4 regions of the Cellulosimicrobium sp. GQ32 genome follow, and region 2 is predicted to be linked to each of the others. Evidence: riboswitches for the same ligand, from Rfam matches in the RefSeq annotation. Region 2 holds a riboswitch; each other region holds the start of a gene.
The links. A riboswitch is a leader RNA that binds a small molecule or an ion and turns the genes downstream of it on or off. The one in region 2 is predicted to bind thiamine pyrophosphate.

Region 1 (3,830 bases), on a different contig from region 2:
CAGGCCGAGCGGAGACCCGCCCACGCGCAGGCTCACGTAGACGGGCGGCCCGTCGTCCGGGAACGCGTACTCGACGGTCCCGCGCAGCAGGTCGCGGTAGAAGTCGAGCGACCGCTCGAGGTCGGCCACGGTGAGGATCGGGAAGAGGCTGCGGAACATCGGCGTCGCTCCTCGGTGCGCACGGCGGGTGTGCTCCCATCGTGCGCGCGCGACGCCCGGCCCGCGCCCTGTGCCGCCCGCCCGGCGGGGCGTGACCCGGGGTGTCAGGTCGCTGCTCGCCCGACGACGTCGTCGAGGAACGCCCGGACGTCGGCGAGCTCGCGCGCGTCGATGCCGTGGGCGAGGCCGGGGTAGACGCGCTCGACGAGCGTCGAGCGGCCCGGCAGCCACGCGGCGGTGCGGTCGATCGCGTGCGGCGCGATGACCCGGTCGTCGGCGCCGCGGCCCCAGAAGACGGGCGGGCGCGACGCGGCGAGCGCGGCGTCGGCGGGCTGCTCCGCCGCCTGGACGAACCCGCCGAGGACGACGGTCGCCGCCACGCGCTCGGGGCGCGTGCGCAGGAGCTGGGTGGCCATGAGCCCGCCCTGGGAGAACCCGACGGGGACGACCGGCCGCTCGGGGCCGAGCTCGGCGTCGACCCAGTCCCAGACGGCCTCGGTCGCGCGCGCGACGGGCTCGGGGTCGGGGTCGCCCGGCGTGACGATCGGGAACCACGCGAAGCCGCCGTGGGGGAGGGCGAGCGGGGCGCGCAGCGAGACCCAGGGCGCACCGAGGTGCGGGCCGAGGCCGGCGAGGTCCTGCTCGTGGGAGCCGAACCCGTGCAGCAGGACGACGACGGCGCCCGCCGCGGTCGGGCTCGCAGGGTCCGCGTCGGACCGGACCGCGGCGAGCGAGGCGGAGGCGCTCATCGCGCCAGCAGCTCGTCGGTGGTCGTGCCGGGCACGGCCAGCGTGACGCGCGTGCCCCACGGGTCGTGCACGACGACGGAGCGGCCGTCGTCGGCGTGCTGCAACCTGCGGGCGCGCAGGCGGGCGACGAGCGCGTCGAGGTCGTCGCGGCCGGGCACGGTGATCGCCACGTCCCCGAGACCGAGGCTCGCGGCGCGCGGCCCGGCGCCGGCGCTGTTCCAGACGTTCATCGCGACGTGGTGGTGGTACCCGCCGGCGGACGCGAACAGGGCGCCGCTGTACTCGGTGACCGTGGCCTCGAACCCGACGGCGTCGACGTAGAAGTTGTGAGCGGTCGCGATGTCTCCGACCTGGAGATGGACGTGCCCCACGCGCCCGGCCAGCGAGGGCCCGGCGTCGAACGTCTCCTGGTCGAGGTGCGTGCGCAGGTACGCGTTCGGGTCCAGGAACTCCGTCGCCATGCGGATCTGCCCCCGCTCCCGCACCCACGTCTCGCGCGGCCGGTCGGTGTACAGCTCGACGCCGTTGCCCTCGGGGTCGGTGAAGTAGAACGCCTCGCTGACGAGGTGGTCGCTCGACCCGACGAAAGATCCGCGGCGGTCCTGCGCCGCGCGGTAGACGGTCGCGGCGAGGCTGGCGGCGTCGTCGAACAGGAACGCGGTGTGGAACAGTCCGGCCTGGCGCCGGTCGACGGCGGGCAGCCCGGGCGTGTGCACGAGGCGCAGCATGGGTGTCGTGCCGCGGCCGAGCACGCGGTGCACCTCGGTGCCGCGCGAGCGCTCCTCGAGGGGAGCGAGCGCGAACGCGCCCGTGTAGTAGGACGTCATCTGCTCGAGGTCGCCGACGCGCAGCGTGACGGCGTCCATGCTCGTGGACGGGGACAGGAGGCGGTCGCTCGGCGCGCCCGGGGTGCTCGTGGTCATGTCTGCTCCAACTTGTTGTCGCTACAACTATATTCCCACACTCCGCCGGATGCTCCCGACGCGAACGGTGCTTCCTTGCTAGGGTCGCGACGAACCACGCGGGGCGTCCCGCCCGGGCAGCCGGGCCGAGGGACTGAGACGAGCGGTACGGCCGCCCGGACCCGTCGAACCTGATCTCGCTAGCACGAGCGGAGGAACGTGGGCATGACGACGCCTGCTGCCATCACCCTGAACCCTGTCCTCGCGGACGACCCGACCGTGCTCGTCCGGAGGGGGGAGAGCGGCTTCACCGCCGACCTCGCCCGCCGGTACGCGCACCTCTTCGACGAGTTCTACGACCACCCGTTCCTCGCCGGCCTGCGTGACGGGACGGTCGAGCCGGCCGCGGTGCGGCACTACGTCGGTCAGGACCACCAGTACCTCACCGCCTACCTGCGCTGCTACGGCCTCGGCATGGCGCTCGCGCCCGACCGGTCGTGGGCCGCCTACTTCCACGAGAAGGCCGGGTTCCTGCTCGACGACGAGTCGCACGCCCACCACGCGATGTGCGACTTCCTCGGTGTGACCTACGAGGAGGCACAGACGAACCGTCTCGCCCCGAGCGCGCAGGCCTACGTCGACCACATGCTCGCCGCGGGCCGCGACTCGCTCGGCGTGCTGCTCGCCGCGCTCCTGCCGTGCCCGTGGACCTACATCTGGTCGGCGCGGCGGTTCTGGCGCGCAGAGCGGGAGGCGACGCCCGGCGCGATCGGGGCCGACCACCCCCTCGCGGGCTGGTGGGAGTTCTACGCCGCCGAGCGCACCGAGGGCGTCCTGGCCGACCTCCGGGCACGCCTCGACGCGCTCGCCGCCGACGCCGGCGAGGCGGAGCGCGCGCGCATGGAGCGCGCGTTCGAGCTGAGCTGCCGGCACGAGATCCGGTTCTGGCAGATGGCGTGGTCGATCGAGCGGTGGTGACGCCCCTCCCGGGCCGGTGAGCGCCCGACGTCGGGCCTTACGCCAGCAGCAGATCCCCGCCCGGGTGCCTCGGCACCCGGGCGGGAGCGCGGGTAGCGTGACCGCATGGACGCGACGAGCGCGGCGCCGGGCCCGGCGCCGATCGCAGTGCCGAGCAGAGCGACGGCGAGCCCCCGGTCCCGGGAGGGCGGGCGGGCGGAGCCGCTGCTGCGCCACGTCATCGGCGGGATCCTCCGGCGGGCGCGGCTCGCGCAGGGTCGCACGCTCGTCGACGTCGCGGCCTCCGCGCGCGTCTCGACCGCGTACCTGTCCGAGGTGGAGCGCGGCCGCAAGGAGGCGTCCTCCGAGGTGCTGGCGGCCGTCTGCGGCGCGCTCGGCCTGCGCCTCGTCGACCTCGTGGCCCGCACGGGTGAGGAGCTGCGCCCCGTCGCCCCGGTGCGCGTGCTCTCCTCCGTCCGGGATCGCGGCGCGCTCTCCGCGCCGCGGCACCCCGCCCCCGCCGGCGAGCCCGTGCGCGACCTCCCGGTCGCACGCACCACGACCGCGACCGCCACGCTCGCGGTGCGCCCTATCGCGCGCACCGACGACGTCCTGCTCCTCGCGGCCTGAGCCCCGCGGGACTCCGCGGGCCGAGAGCACCCGACGGGTACCTGGTCGGCACCGCGTGTCGTGCCCCGGTGCGGCGGCAGGCGCGCGGCTACCGTCGAGGGATGACGGAGCCGCAGACCGCGCACGGCACGGCAGAGCAGACCGCCCCGGCTCTCCAGGAGCTCGTCGACGACGCCGCGTTCCTCTCGCACGAGCACCAGCTCCACCTCGCCGACCACCACGGTGACGACGCATGGAGCGCCGAGATGGCGGAGGGCACGTTCACCTTCACCACCGCCACCGGTGGGACGACGACGTGCCGGCTCCAGTTCCTCGGCACGGCCGCGCCGGGCCCCGGGAGCTGGATGTGGGCGTGGAACAACGTCAACGGCTTCCCCGACGACGTGCTGCGCGCCGCCGAGAAGACCCGCGAGACCGGGCTGCGCGAGGCGAC
Region 2 (3,830 bases):
CCGGGGAACGGCTGGCGGGCGACGATCTCCTCGGGCACGCCGAGCTCGCGGCCGACGGCGCGGACCTCGTCCTTGAACAGCGTGCGCAGCGGCTCGACGAGCGAGAACTGCAGGTCGTCGGGCAGGCCGCCGACGTTGTGGTGGCTCTTGATGTTCGCCGCGCCCTCGCCGCCGCCGGACTCGACGACGTCCGGGTACAGCGTGCCCTGGACGAGGAACTTGACCTCGGCCCCGTGCTCGCCCGCGTCCTCGACGATCTGGCGCGCGGAGTCCTCGAACACGCGAATGAACTCGCGGCCGATGATCTTGCGCTTGGTCTCAGGGTCGCTGTGCCCCGCGAGCGCGGTGAGGAACCGCTCCTTCTCGTCGCGGATCACGAGGTTGACGCCGGTCGCCGCGACGAAGTCGCGCTCGATCTGCTCGACCTCGCCCGCGCGCATGAGGCCGTGGTCCACGTGCACGCACGTGAGCTGGTCGCCCACCGCGCGCTGCACGAGCGCCGCCGCGACCGCGGAGTCGACGCCGCCGGAGAGCGCGCAGATGACGCGCGCGTCGCCGACCTGGGCGCGGATCGCCGCGACCTGGTCCGCGATGACGTTGCCGGGCGTCCAGTCCGGGGCCAGCCCCGCGCCGTCGTACAGGAAGTGCTCCAGCACGGTCTGGCCGTGCGCGGAGTGCTTGACCTCGGGGTGCCACTGCACGCCGTAGAGGCGGCGCGACGTGTCCTCGAACGCCGCGACGGGCGAGCCGGCCGACGTCGCGAGGACCTCGAAGCCCTCGGGCGCGCGGAGCACGGCGTCGCCGTGGCTCATCCACGTGGTCTGGTTCTGCGGCGTGCCGTCGAGCAGCACGCCCGCGGCGCACACCTCGACCTCGGTGCCGCCGTACTCGCGCAGGCCCGTCTGGGCGACCTCGCCACCGAGCGCCTTCGCCATGGCCTGGAAGCCGTAGCAGATGCCCATGACGGGCACGCCGGCGGCGAACAGCGCCGGGTCGACGAACGGGGCGCCGGTCGCGTACACCGACGACGGACCGCCGGAGAGGATGATCGCCACCGGGTCCTTCGCGAGCATCTGCTCGACCGTGAAGGTGTGCGGCACGATCTCGGAGTAGACCTTGGCCTCGCGCACACGGCGCGCGATGAGCTGCGCGTACTGGGCGCCGAAGTCGACGACGAGCACGGGGCGCGGGGTCGCGGCGACCTCGGCGGTGGTGGGGGTGTCGGGAGCGGTGGCGGGTGACGTCACCGCTCCAGGATAGTCGCCGCGCGGCGCGGTCCCGTCCCGCGTCTCAGGCGCCGGTGGGCTCGGCGGCGCGCTCGGCCGCTCGCTCGGCGACCCGCCCGCGCAGCACCCGGGCCGCGGCCTCCGGGTCCGGCGCCTGCGTGATCGCCCGCACCACGACGACGCGGTCCGCCCCGGCGTCGAGGACGGCGTCCAGCCGGTCCGCGTCGATCCCGCCGATGGCGAACCACGGGGTGGCAGGACGCGTCGCGGCGACGTCGCGCAGCAGGTCGAGCCCGACGGCGGCGCGGCCGGGCTTGGTCGGCGTCGCCCACAGGGGGCCGACGCAGAAGTAGTCGACGTCCGGGTCCGCCTCGGCGGCGGCGGCCTGGTCGGCCGAGTGCGTCGACCGGCCGAGCACGGGGCCGCCGCCGAGCAGGGCTCGCACCGCAGGGACGGGCAGGTCACGCTGCCCCATGTGCACCACGGGCGCCCCGGTCAGCCGTGCGACGTCGGCCCGGTCGTTGACGGCCCACAGCGCGCCGTGCTCCGTCGCGACCCGCGCGACGAGCTCCTGGAGCTCGAGCTCGCGCGCCGCGTCGAGCGTCTTGTCGCGGAGCTGGACCACGTCGACACCACCGGCGAGCGCCGCCCGGAGGAAGTCCTCGAGGTCGCCGCGCTCCTCGCGCGCGTCGGTGCACAGGTAGAGGCGCGCGTCGGCGAGGCGGGTGCGCGCGGCGTCCGGAGCCGGCAGCGCGTGGGTGGCGGGAGTGGCGAAGGTCTCGGGGCTCACCCGCCGGAGCCTAGCGTCGGCGTGCCCGGGGCAGGCGGTACTGTGGCCGACAGCACGGGAGCCCCGCACGGGGCTGAGAGGGCGTCGGAGCCGACCGTCGAACCTGATCTGGGTCATGCCAGCGAAGGGAGCGCGCATGCACACCCCTGTCCGTCCTGGGCCCCGCTCGCCGGGAGCCGGTCCTGCCCTGCCCGACGGCGCGCGCGACGTCGTCGTCGTGGGTGGCGGGATCGTGGGGCTCGCCGTGGCGTGGCGCGCCGCGCGTGCGGGGCTGACCGTCACGGTGCTCGACCCGTCGCCGGGCGACGGCGCGACGCACGCCGCCGCCGGGATGCTCGCCCCGGTCACCGAGGCCGACTTCGGCGAGGACGACGCGCTGCGCCTGCACCTCGCCGCCGCCGCGGCATGGCCCGGCTTCGCGGCCGACCTGCACGCCGCGACCGGTGCCGACGTCGGCCTGCGCACCGCGGGCACCCTCACGGTCGCGTACGACGGCGACGACCTCGCGCTGCTCCGGCGCCTCCTCGCCCTCCACGCCGCGCACGGCCTCGCGTCGCACGAGCTCACGGTGGCCGACGCGCGCCGACGCGAGCCCTACCTGGGCCCGAGGGTCGCGGGCGCGGCCTGGGCCCCGGCCGACCACGCGGTCGACCCGCGTGCGACGCACGCGGCGCTGCTCGGCGCGCTCGGCGGGCGCGCCGGGCCGAGGGCGCTCGCGGGCGCGGACAGCGGTGCCGAGATGCGCGCCGCCGTCGTGCGGGCGACCGCGACGCGGCTCGCGCTCGACCCCGCCGGGCGGGTCGTCGGGGTGCACGACGACGCGGGCCGGCTCCACGCGGCGGGCGCGGTCGTCGTCGCGGCGGGCTGGGAGTCCGGCGCGCTGCTCGCGGACGTGCCGGGCGTCGTCGTGCCGACACGGCCGGTCAAGGGGCAGACGCTGCGCCTCGACGCCGGACCGGACCTCGCGCTCGAGCACGTGGTGCGCGGGGTCGTGCAGGGGCGGCCGGTGTACGTCGTGCCGCGCGACCCCGTACCCGACGGACAGGGTCACGGCTGCGCGGGGCACCGCGAGGTCGTCGTCGGCGCGACGACCGAGGAGAACCCCGACGACCGGCGAGCGACCGCGGGCGGCGTCTTCGCCCTGCTGCGCGACGCGCGCGCCCTGCTGCCCGGGATCGACGAGGCCGCGCTCGTCGACGTGACGCCCCGGGCGCGCCCCGCGACCCCGGACAACCTGCCGCTCGTCGGCCCGACCGGCGTCCCGGGGCTGCACCTCGCGACCGGGCACGGGCGCAACGGCATCCTGCTCGCACCGCTCACCGCCGACGCGGTCGTCGCCGGCCTCACCGGCACCCCGCTCCCCGCCGACGTCGCCGCCGCCCTCTCCCCGACCCGCACCGACCGCTTCGCCGAACCCGGGGCTGTCCCCCGGTTCGCATCGGATCCGGGGAACGACCCCGGGTTCGGCGCCGGCCGGTCGGCCGACTTTTCCACCACGACACCGAGGTGATTCCCGTGATCGCACCCGCTCCGACCGCGCTCGTCAACGGCGAGCCGTACCCGCTCGACGCCCCCGTGCACCTCGAGCAGCTCGTCGCGGCGCTCGTGCCCGCGTACGTCGCCGACGGGACGCCGCAGGGTGTCGCCGTCGCGGTGGGCGACGCCGTGGTGCCGCGCGGCTCGTGGGCGACGACCGTCGTCGCGCCCGGCGACCGCATCGAGATCGTCACCGCCGTCCAGGGCGGCTGAGGAGGACCCGTGACCACGACCGACATCTCCCCCGCGCCCGCGAGCCGACCGTCCGACGGCGACGA
Region 3 (3,830 bases), on a different contig from region 2:
GTCGACCCCACGAAGCCCGCGAGGTCGGTCAGGCCGGCCGCGTCGTTCCCGGGCGCCGACGGGCTCGTGCCGCTCGGTGCCGTGCTCATGCTTCTCCTTGTGTCTCGCTGCGGAACGCTGCCTCTCGGAAGCGCACGAGGTCACCCGCCGGGTCCTCGAGGTAGTCCCACGGTTCGGGGGGCACCCGCTCCCCCATCGCGCGGAAGTGCGGTGCGGCGGCGGCCGCGTGCCCGCCGAGCGAGTAGACGAGCGCGAAGGCTCCGTGAGCCTCGGCCCCCTGCACGCCGAGGGAGGCGTCCGGGTGCAGCACCGATCGTGCGGCGTGCTCTCGCAGCTCGTCCCGGACGGCCGCGGACGCGAGGTGCGCCCGGCCGGACCTGCTGTCGGAGTCGGCCCAGCGCTCGAGGTGCGCCGTCGCGACCAGGGCGCCCGCCGGGGAGCCGCTGGGGGAGCCGGCCGCGCACTCCCGTGCGAACGCGAAGGCGTCCTCCCACGTGCCGCCCCACTTGGGACACAGCTGCTGGAGCAGCTGCGCCTGTGCGGCGAAGACGTGCGGATGGTGAGCCGCGAGGCGGCGATACCGCCGCCGCGCCTCACCGTGCCCGAGCTCGAGCCCTCGCGCCGTGGCCAGCCGCGTGCTCCACGCCGGGGCGAGGTCGGGCCGCCGTGCGCACACGTCGACGAGCAGCCGCTCGGCGCGTCCGAGCATCGCGTGGAACTGCTCGAACTGGGCGGCAGAGACGTGCCGTGCACGGTCTCGCGTGCGGACCTCCCACCCCGCCCGCACGTAGCGGGCGGCGAGCAGGGTGACCAGCACGTCGTCCGGACGGTCCGCCACGCTGCGCTCCAGCCCTGACTCGATGCCGTCGAGTCGTGCCAGGTGCTCGACGACCGCCACCAGGTCGTCGACGCTGCCCACCCCGTGGAGCATGCATCGCAGGGCGTCCCAGTCCCCACGGCGCGCCGTCTCCCGGAACGGGGCCAGCACGGGGACCGCGTCGAAGGCGTCGACGATCGGCGGACCGAGGGTGGGGGCCCCGGCGGACGAGCTGGTCATGGCACCTTCTCCGGACACGGTGCGCGCTCCCACCCGGCACCCGACCTGGCGGCTCTCTCGCACGAGCGGACGCAGAGTAGCAGGCGCGGTGTTGCTGACGTCACACCGGGCCGCCGTGCTTGTCGACGCGCGGCCCAGGCCCTAGGGTCGCGGGTACACAGCCCCCGGGGAGCGCACGAGCGCTGAGAGTGCAGGCCGGACACCCGTCCCCCCTGCAGACCCGTGGAACCTGATCTGGTTCGTACCAGCGAAGGGAGCAGGGCCGACGTCACCGTCCCCTGCGCGCTCGTGCCCGCGCGCCCCGCGCGAGGCCGTGCGTGCGGACCGAGGCGGTGGCGCGCCGTCGTGCACCCCTCGCCCCGGGGGCCCGACGGAGGGAACCGCATGGCCGAGCCCCGCACCACCCCGCAGCAGACGACCCCGAGCGCCGCCCCCGGGGCGGCCGTCGGGACGACCGACGACCCGACCACCGGGACGGCGGTCCGCGCCCTCCCGGCGACGCCCCCGCGTGCCGCGCGCCGCCGAGGCCTGACCCTGCACGAGACGGTGCTGGTCGCCGTCCTCGGGGTCGTCTTCGGGTTCGTGTACTGGGCGTTCGTACAGCTCTGGGCCCCTCTGCAGCTCGCGATGGGCCCGCTCGCGGACCTCGCCGCGAACGTCCTCGCGGGCGCGTGGATCGTCGTCGGCCCGCTGACCACGTACATCGTGCGCAAGCCGGGGGTCGGCATCCTCGCCGAGACCCTGGCCGCGCTCGTCGAGGTCGTCTTCCTCGCCTCCCCCGCCGGGCCGCTCCTGCTCGTCGTGGGCCTGGTCCAGGGCCTCGGCGCCGAGCTGCCGTTCGCGCTCACGCGCTACCGCCGGTTCGGCTGGTGGGTGTTCGTCGCGTCCGGCGTGAGCGCCGCGCTCGTCACGTTCGCCTTCAACGCGGTGCGCTTCGGCTGGCTCGGACAGGACTACGCGATGCTCCGGCTGGGTGTCCAGGTCGTGTCGTGCGTCGTGCTGTGCGGCCTCGCGGCCCGCGTCCTCGGCGACGCGCTCGCCCGGACGGGTGCCCTCGACGCGTTCGCGATCGGCGCTGCCCACCGTGGCTGAGCGCGCCGCCCCCGACGCACCCGAGACCGCCTCTCCGGACGTCGCCCCGGGCGACGCCGTCACCGCCGAGGCCGTGACCGTGCACCTCGGGCACCACGGTGCCCTGGTGCTCGACGGCGTCGACGTCACCGTCCCGGCCGGGTCCAGCCTGCTGGTGCTCGGCCCGTCCGGGTGCGGCAAGTCGACCCTCCTGCGTGCGCTCGTCGGCGTCGTGCCGCACACGCTCCCGGGCACCGTCGCGGGCGGGCTCCGCGTGGCCGGCCTCGACCCGCGCGAGGTGCCGCCGCCCGTGCTCGCGGCCCGCGTGGGCCTCGTCCAGCAGCGGCCCGGCGACCAGCTCTGCCTGGCGCGCGTGGACGAGGAGCTGCGGTTCGCGCTCGAGAACCGCGGCGCCGACCCCCGCACCATGGACGACCGCGCGGTCGCCGCGCTCTCCGCGGTCGGCGCCGCGCACCTGCACGACCGCCCGACCCACGCCCTGTCGGGCGGCGAGGCGCAGCGCGTCGCGGTCGCCGCCGCGCTCGTCGCCGACCCGGAGCTCGTCGTCCTCGACGAGCCCACCGCGCTCCTGGACCCCGCTGCCGCCCACGAGGTCGGGGCGCTCGTCGCCGGCCTCGCCCGGGCACCCGGGCCCGACGGCGAGGGGTCGTCCCACGGGTCCCCTCACCGCTCCGTCGTGCTCGTCGAGCATCGCCTGGACGACCTGGGCGCGCTGCCCGACGCGACCCTGGCGCTCGGCCGCGACGGGCGGGTCGTCGCGCACGGCCCCACGCACCGCGTCCTGCGCGAGCACGCGCGCGACCTCGCCGACCTGGGGTGCTGGCTGCCGCTCGCCGTCCGCCTGGAGCAGGCGGGCGCCCCGGAGCCGCTCGGCTCGCCCGAGACCGACGACTGGCTGGTCGACCTCGTGCACGCCTCGCCGGTGCGCTCGACGACCACGGACCGCCCTCTGGACGCGGCCCCTGCGGCAACGCGCCCGGTCGTGCTCCGGGCGCGCGGGCTCGCCGTCCACCGAGGCGGCCTCGGCGCGGGACGCACCCGCCGGGGCGAGCACCCCGTCGTGCGCGACGTCGACCTCGACGTCCGCGCGGGCGAGGTGCTCGCCGTCGTCGGGCCCAACGGAGGCGGCAAGTCGACGCTCCTGCGCGGCCTGGCGGGGCTCGAGCGCACCACGGGCGAGGTCGCGACCGCGACGGGCGATCCCGTCGCGATGGTCTTCCAGGACCCCGAGCACCAGCTCGTCGCCCGCACCGTGCGCGAGGAGGTCGCCTGGTCGGCGCGCCTCGCCCGCCTCTCCGACGTCGCCGCGCGCGTCGAGGCGACCATCGCCGCGTTCGGGCTCGCGCACCTCGCCGACGCGAACCCGTACCGGCTCTCGGGCGGCGAGCAGCGGCGTCTGTCCCTCGCGACGGCGACCGTGCTCGACCCGCCGGTCCTCCTCGCCGACGAACCGACGTTCGGCCTGGACCGTGCCCAGGCCCACGCGGCCGCCCGCGTCCTGCGCGACCGCGCCGACGCGGGAGGCGCCGTGGTCCTCGTCTCGCACGACCTCTCGCTCGTCGCGGCGATCGCCGACCGGGTCGCCGTGGTCGTGGACGGCGCGCTCGCCACGGTCGCGGAGCCGCCCGCGGTCCTCGCCGACGACGCGCTGTGCGCGCTCGCGGGACTGCGCCGAACCCCG
Region 4 (3,830 bases), on a different contig from region 2:
TTCGTCCGCGTGACGCACGACTCTCCGGAGTCCCTGCGGGCCGCGGCGGACGAGGCCGCGCGCCGCGGGGACTCGTTGCCGGGCCCCGACGCGCGCCGGCTGCGCGTGACCCGCTGGGGCGCGGACGACCCGATGCCGGGAGAGCTCCCGGCCCGCTGACCTCTGGGCGACCGGTCGTGGCACGCTCCGCGGCGTCGCGCACCGGACGCGTCGCAGGCCCGTCGCACTCCGGACCCGCAGCGCCGCCCGACCTCACCGGTCGGGCGGCGCTCGCGCGTCCTGGGGGTGACTTGCGGAGCCGTGGACCGCGGGCACGAGGAGGAGATCACCCGGCATCTAGTTGAAGCTTCACTCAGTCATCGGGGATGCTGTCCTGGACACCTGACCAGTACCGGGCGGACACCGACGTCGCGGCTCGACGACGCCCGGGAGCGACGTATGACGACCGCACGCCCTGTCCGACAGTGGAACGGCCTGACCGTCCCCGAGGCCGGCACCTACGCCCTCGACGAGGCGCACAAGCGCATCGGGTTCACCGGGATGCACATGATGGTGTCGCCCGTGCGGGGGAGTTCACCCGGGCGCGCGCGACGATCCTGGTCGGTGCGGACCCGTGCGCGTCGGCCGTCTCCGCGACCATCGAGACCGCGAGCCTCACGACGCACCACGAGGAGCGCGACGCGCACCTGCGCAGCCCCGACTTCCTCGACGTGGACGCGTACCCGACGATCGAGTTCCGCAGCACCTCGGTCGACTGGCAGGGCGAGCAGCAGGACCAGATCCTCGCGTGGGCGCGACTGCGGAACCGCTCGCCCGAGCGCGCGGAGCTCGCGCCGGAGCGCGTGCAGCCCCGGGCCGCGCAGTCGGGGCGGTTCCTCGTCCACGGGCTGCTCACCGTCCGGGGCGTCACCCACCGGACCGTCCTCTCGATGCAGTACGGGGGCGCGCGCCGCGACCCGTACGGCCGGGACATCTTCGGCTTCCACGCCGCGGGCGAGATCGACCGGGAGAGCTTCGGCCTCGTCTGGAACGTGCTCCTCGAGACCGGCGGGTTCCTCGTGGGCAAGAAGATCGGCCTCGAGATCGCGGGCGAGGCGATCCACCAGGGCTGACGTCCCGTCCGTCAGGGTGCGTCGAGCACGACCGCCGCACGGTCGACCCAGACGTGCCACACGCCGCGCACGGGGTGGACGTGCTCGAACGCGACGCGGTCGCCGTCGTCGTGCGTCAGGACGCCGGCCAGCACGACGCGGCGCCCGCGGCGGTCGACGGTCGACCAGCGGGCGGGGACCGGAGGGCGCAGCGGCGTCGCGGAGGAGCCCGGCACGGGGCGGCGGGAAGGTCGGTGGTGCGGCATACCCAGGAGGACGCGGTCGCGCACGCGTTCTCGCGCGCGAGACCGGGTGAAACCCTCGGGCGCGCAGGACGTAGCATGGCGCGCGACACGGGGTGCCCCGCCGAGGGCTGAGATGAGACCCGTCGAACCTGCTCTGGCTCGTACCAGCGAAGGGATGTCCGGCGATGACGCTCGCCCTGCCCCAGCACGACCCCGCTCCCCGGCGCGACAGCGCCCCCCGGCCCGAGGCCGGCCGCACGCCCGGTCCGGACGTCGACACCGGCGCCCGGCCCTCGCGGCCGCGCGTCCTGTCGATCGCCGGGACGGACCCGACCGGGGGGGCGGGCATCCAGGCGGACCTCAAGTCCTTCGCCGCCCACGGCGCCTACGGCATGGCCGTCACGACGGCGCTCGTCGCGCAGAACACGCACGGCGTGCGGTCCGTGCACGTTCCCGGCCCCGCGTTCCTGCGCGCGCAGCTCGACGCGGTGTCCGACGACGTCGAGATCGACGCCGTGAAGATCGGCATGGTCGCCGACGAGGCGAACGCGCGCGAGATCGGGGCATGGCTCGACGCTCTCGCCGCGGCCCGGTCCGACGCCGGGGTCCCGCGGCCCTGGGTGGTGCTCGACCCCGTCATGGTCGCCACGTCGGGGCACCGACTGCTCGACCCGGGTGCGGAGCAGGCCGTGCGCGACCTCGCGGCCCGGGCCGACGTCGTGACGCCCAACTTGCCCGAGCTCGCCGTCCTCGCGGGACGCGACGTCGCGACGACGTGGGACGACGCGCTGGCGCAGGCCGCGTCCTACGCGACGGCGAGCGGCGCCGTCGTGCTGCTCAAGGGCGGCCACCTCACCGGCGCGACGTCGCCGGACGCCCTCGTCGTGCCGTCTGCTCCGTCGGCGGACGGGGTGCCGACCGTCACGACGTTCGACGCGGAGCGCGTGGACACGCCCCACACGCACGGCACCGGGTGCTCGCTCTCCGCGGCGCTCGCTGCCCTGCGGCCCCAGCGCGAGAGCTGGGAGGACGCGGCGCGCGAGGGCAAGGAGTGGCTCACCGGTGCGCTGCGTGGCGGCGCGGCGCTGCGCGTCGGGACGGGCCGGGGCCCGGTCGACCACCTGCACGCCTCGTCGCCCGTCGTGCCGCGCTGACGCTCGGACGGCGCGCGAGCAGCGGTCACGTCGGTCAGGCGCGCGTCACGTCCTCCTCGGCCGTCGCGTAGACGCACTCGTAGCCCGGTGGGACCCAGCGCCACCGCGCGTCGACGTCACGGATCGCGACGCCGTCGGGGCGGTCGGCGACGCACGCGTCCGCCTGCTGGCGCAGCCCGACCGTCACCCAGTACACGGCGAGCGCCGCGGCGAGCAGGACGGCGAGGACCGTCACGGCGCGGCGCAGGGCGGGGGAGGGTCCGCCGTCGGACCCGTCCTCCTCGCCGGGCCTCGCGGGCACCCAGTCCCAGCTCACGCGGTGTCGGGGACGAGCAGGACCTTGCCCGTGGTCGCGCGGCCCTCCAGCGCCCGGTGGGCGTCCGCGGCGTCGGCGAGCGGGAACGTGGCGCCGACGCGCACGTGCAGCGTGCCGCCCGCGACCGCGCCGAGCACCTCGGTCGCGCGCTCGACGAGCTCGGCGCGCGTCGCGGTGTGGTCGGCGAGCTTGGGCCGCGTGAGGAAGAGCGACCCGCCCGCGTTGAGGCGCTGCGGGTCGAACGGCGGGACCTGCCCGGACGAGCCGCCGTAGAGCACGAGCGTGCCCCGGCGGTGCAGCGATGCGAGCGACGCGTCGAACGTGTCCTTGCCGACCGAGTCGTACACCGCCGCGACGCCCTCGCCGCCCGTGAGCCCGCGCACGACCTCGGGCAGCTCGGCGGTGAGGTCGGCGAACGCCGTGTACTGGATCGCGTGCTCGGCGCCCGCGCCGCGGGACAGCTCCGCCTTCTCGGGCGTCGAGACCGTGGAGATCACGTGCGCGCCCCGCGCCACGAGCATCTGTGTCAGGAGCAGCCCGACGCCGCCCGCGCCCGCGTGCACGAGCACACGGTCGCCCGGGCGCACGGGGTACGACGACGTGCACAGGTAGTGCGCCGTGAGTCCCTGGAGCGCGACGGCGGTCGCGTCCTCGAGCGACACGGCGTCGGGGACGTGCAGCGCCTGCGCCGCGTCCACGAGGACGAGGTCCGCGTACGACCCGGGCGCCTCGGTCCACACGACGCGGTCGCCGACGGCGAAGCCCTCGACGCCCTCGCCCAGCCCGGCGACGATGCCCGCCCCCTCGCTCCCCACGACGTGCGGGTACTCCATCGCGTACACGCCGGAGCGCTTGTACGTGTCGATGAAGTTCACGCCCGCCACGGCGGACCGGACGAGCAGCTTTCCGGGACCCGGCGAGGGGTCAGGCAGCTCGGTGTAGTCGAGGACCTCGGGGCCGCCCGCCGCGCGGGCCACGATCGCGTGCATGGCCCCAGCCTAGGGTCGTGCGGGTGCCGAGGCCG

Region 1: linked by a shared signal. The riboswitch ahead of AC6CH9_RS15565 (TenA family protein) and the one ahead of thiO (glycine oxidase ThiO) in region 2 are both predicted to bind thiamine pyrophosphate.
Region 3: linked by a shared signal. The riboswitch ahead of AC6CH9_RS05395 (ECF transporter S component) and the one ahead of thiO (glycine oxidase ThiO) in region 2 are both predicted to bind thiamine pyrophosphate.
Region 4: linked by a shared signal. The riboswitch ahead of thiD (bifunctional hydroxymethylpyrimidine kinase/phosphomethylpyrimidine kinase) and the one ahead of thiO (glycine oxidase ThiO) in region 2 are both predicted to bind thiamine pyrophosphate.

Annotation. Positions count from the first base shown of each region.
Region 1 covers NZ_JCAXEP010000009.1:205,581-209,410, forward strand. Annotated here, with positions in the region: gene AC6CH9_RS15550 (VOC family protein) at 1-159, opposite strand, end outside; gene AC6CH9_RS15555 (alpha/beta hydrolase) at 264-908, opposite strand; gene AC6CH9_RS15560 (VOC family protein) at 905-1,831, opposite strand; TPP riboswitch at 1,921-2,045, shown strand; gene AC6CH9_RS15565 (TenA family protein) at 2,036-2,788, shown strand; gene AC6CH9_RS15570 (helix-turn-helix domain-containing protein) at 2,894-3,397, shown strand; gene AC6CH9_RS15575 (DUF6882 domain-containing protein) at 3,499-3,830, shown strand, end outside.
Region 2 covers NZ_JCAXEP010000003.1:311,033-314,862, forward strand. Annotated here, with positions in the region: gene guaA (glutamine-hydrolyzing GMP synthase) at 1-1,247, opposite strand, end outside; gene thiE (thiamine phosphate synthase) at 1,291-2,016, opposite strand; TPP riboswitch at 2,069-2,148, shown strand; gene thiO (glycine oxidase ThiO) at 2,153-3,526, shown strand; gene thiS (sulfur carrier protein ThiS) at 3,532-3,765, shown strand; gene AC6CH9_RS07490 (thiazole synthase) at 3,775-3,830, shown strand, end outside.
Region 3 covers NZ_JCAXEP010000002.1:367,660-371,489, forward strand. Annotated here, with positions in the region: gene AC6CH9_RS05385 (hypothetical protein) at 1-89, opposite strand, end outside; gene AC6CH9_RS05390 (hypothetical protein) at 86-1,057, opposite strand; TPP riboswitch at 1,213-1,332, shown strand; gene AC6CH9_RS05395 (ECF transporter S component) at 1,442-2,149, shown strand; gene AC6CH9_RS05400 (ABC transporter ATP-binding protein) at 2,142-3,830, shown strand, end outside.
Region 4 covers NZ_JCAXEP010000007.1:225,614-229,443, forward strand. Annotated here, with positions in the region: gene AC6CH9_RS13630 (SDR family oxidoreductase) at 1-159, shown strand, start outside; gene AC6CH9_RS13635 (YceI family protein) at 366-1,112, shown strand; gene AC6CH9_RS13640 (hypothetical protein) at 1,124-1,327, opposite strand; TPP riboswitch at 1,436-1,529, shown strand; gene thiD (bifunctional hydroxymethylpyrimidine kinase/phosphomethylpyrimidine kinase) at 1,522-2,490, shown strand; gene AC6CH9_RS13650 (hypothetical protein) at 2,525-2,791, opposite strand; gene AC6CH9_RS13655 (quinone oxidoreductase family protein) at 2,803-3,795, opposite strand; gene AC6CH9_RS13660 (ABC transporter ATP-binding protein) at 3,805-3,830, opposite strand, start outside.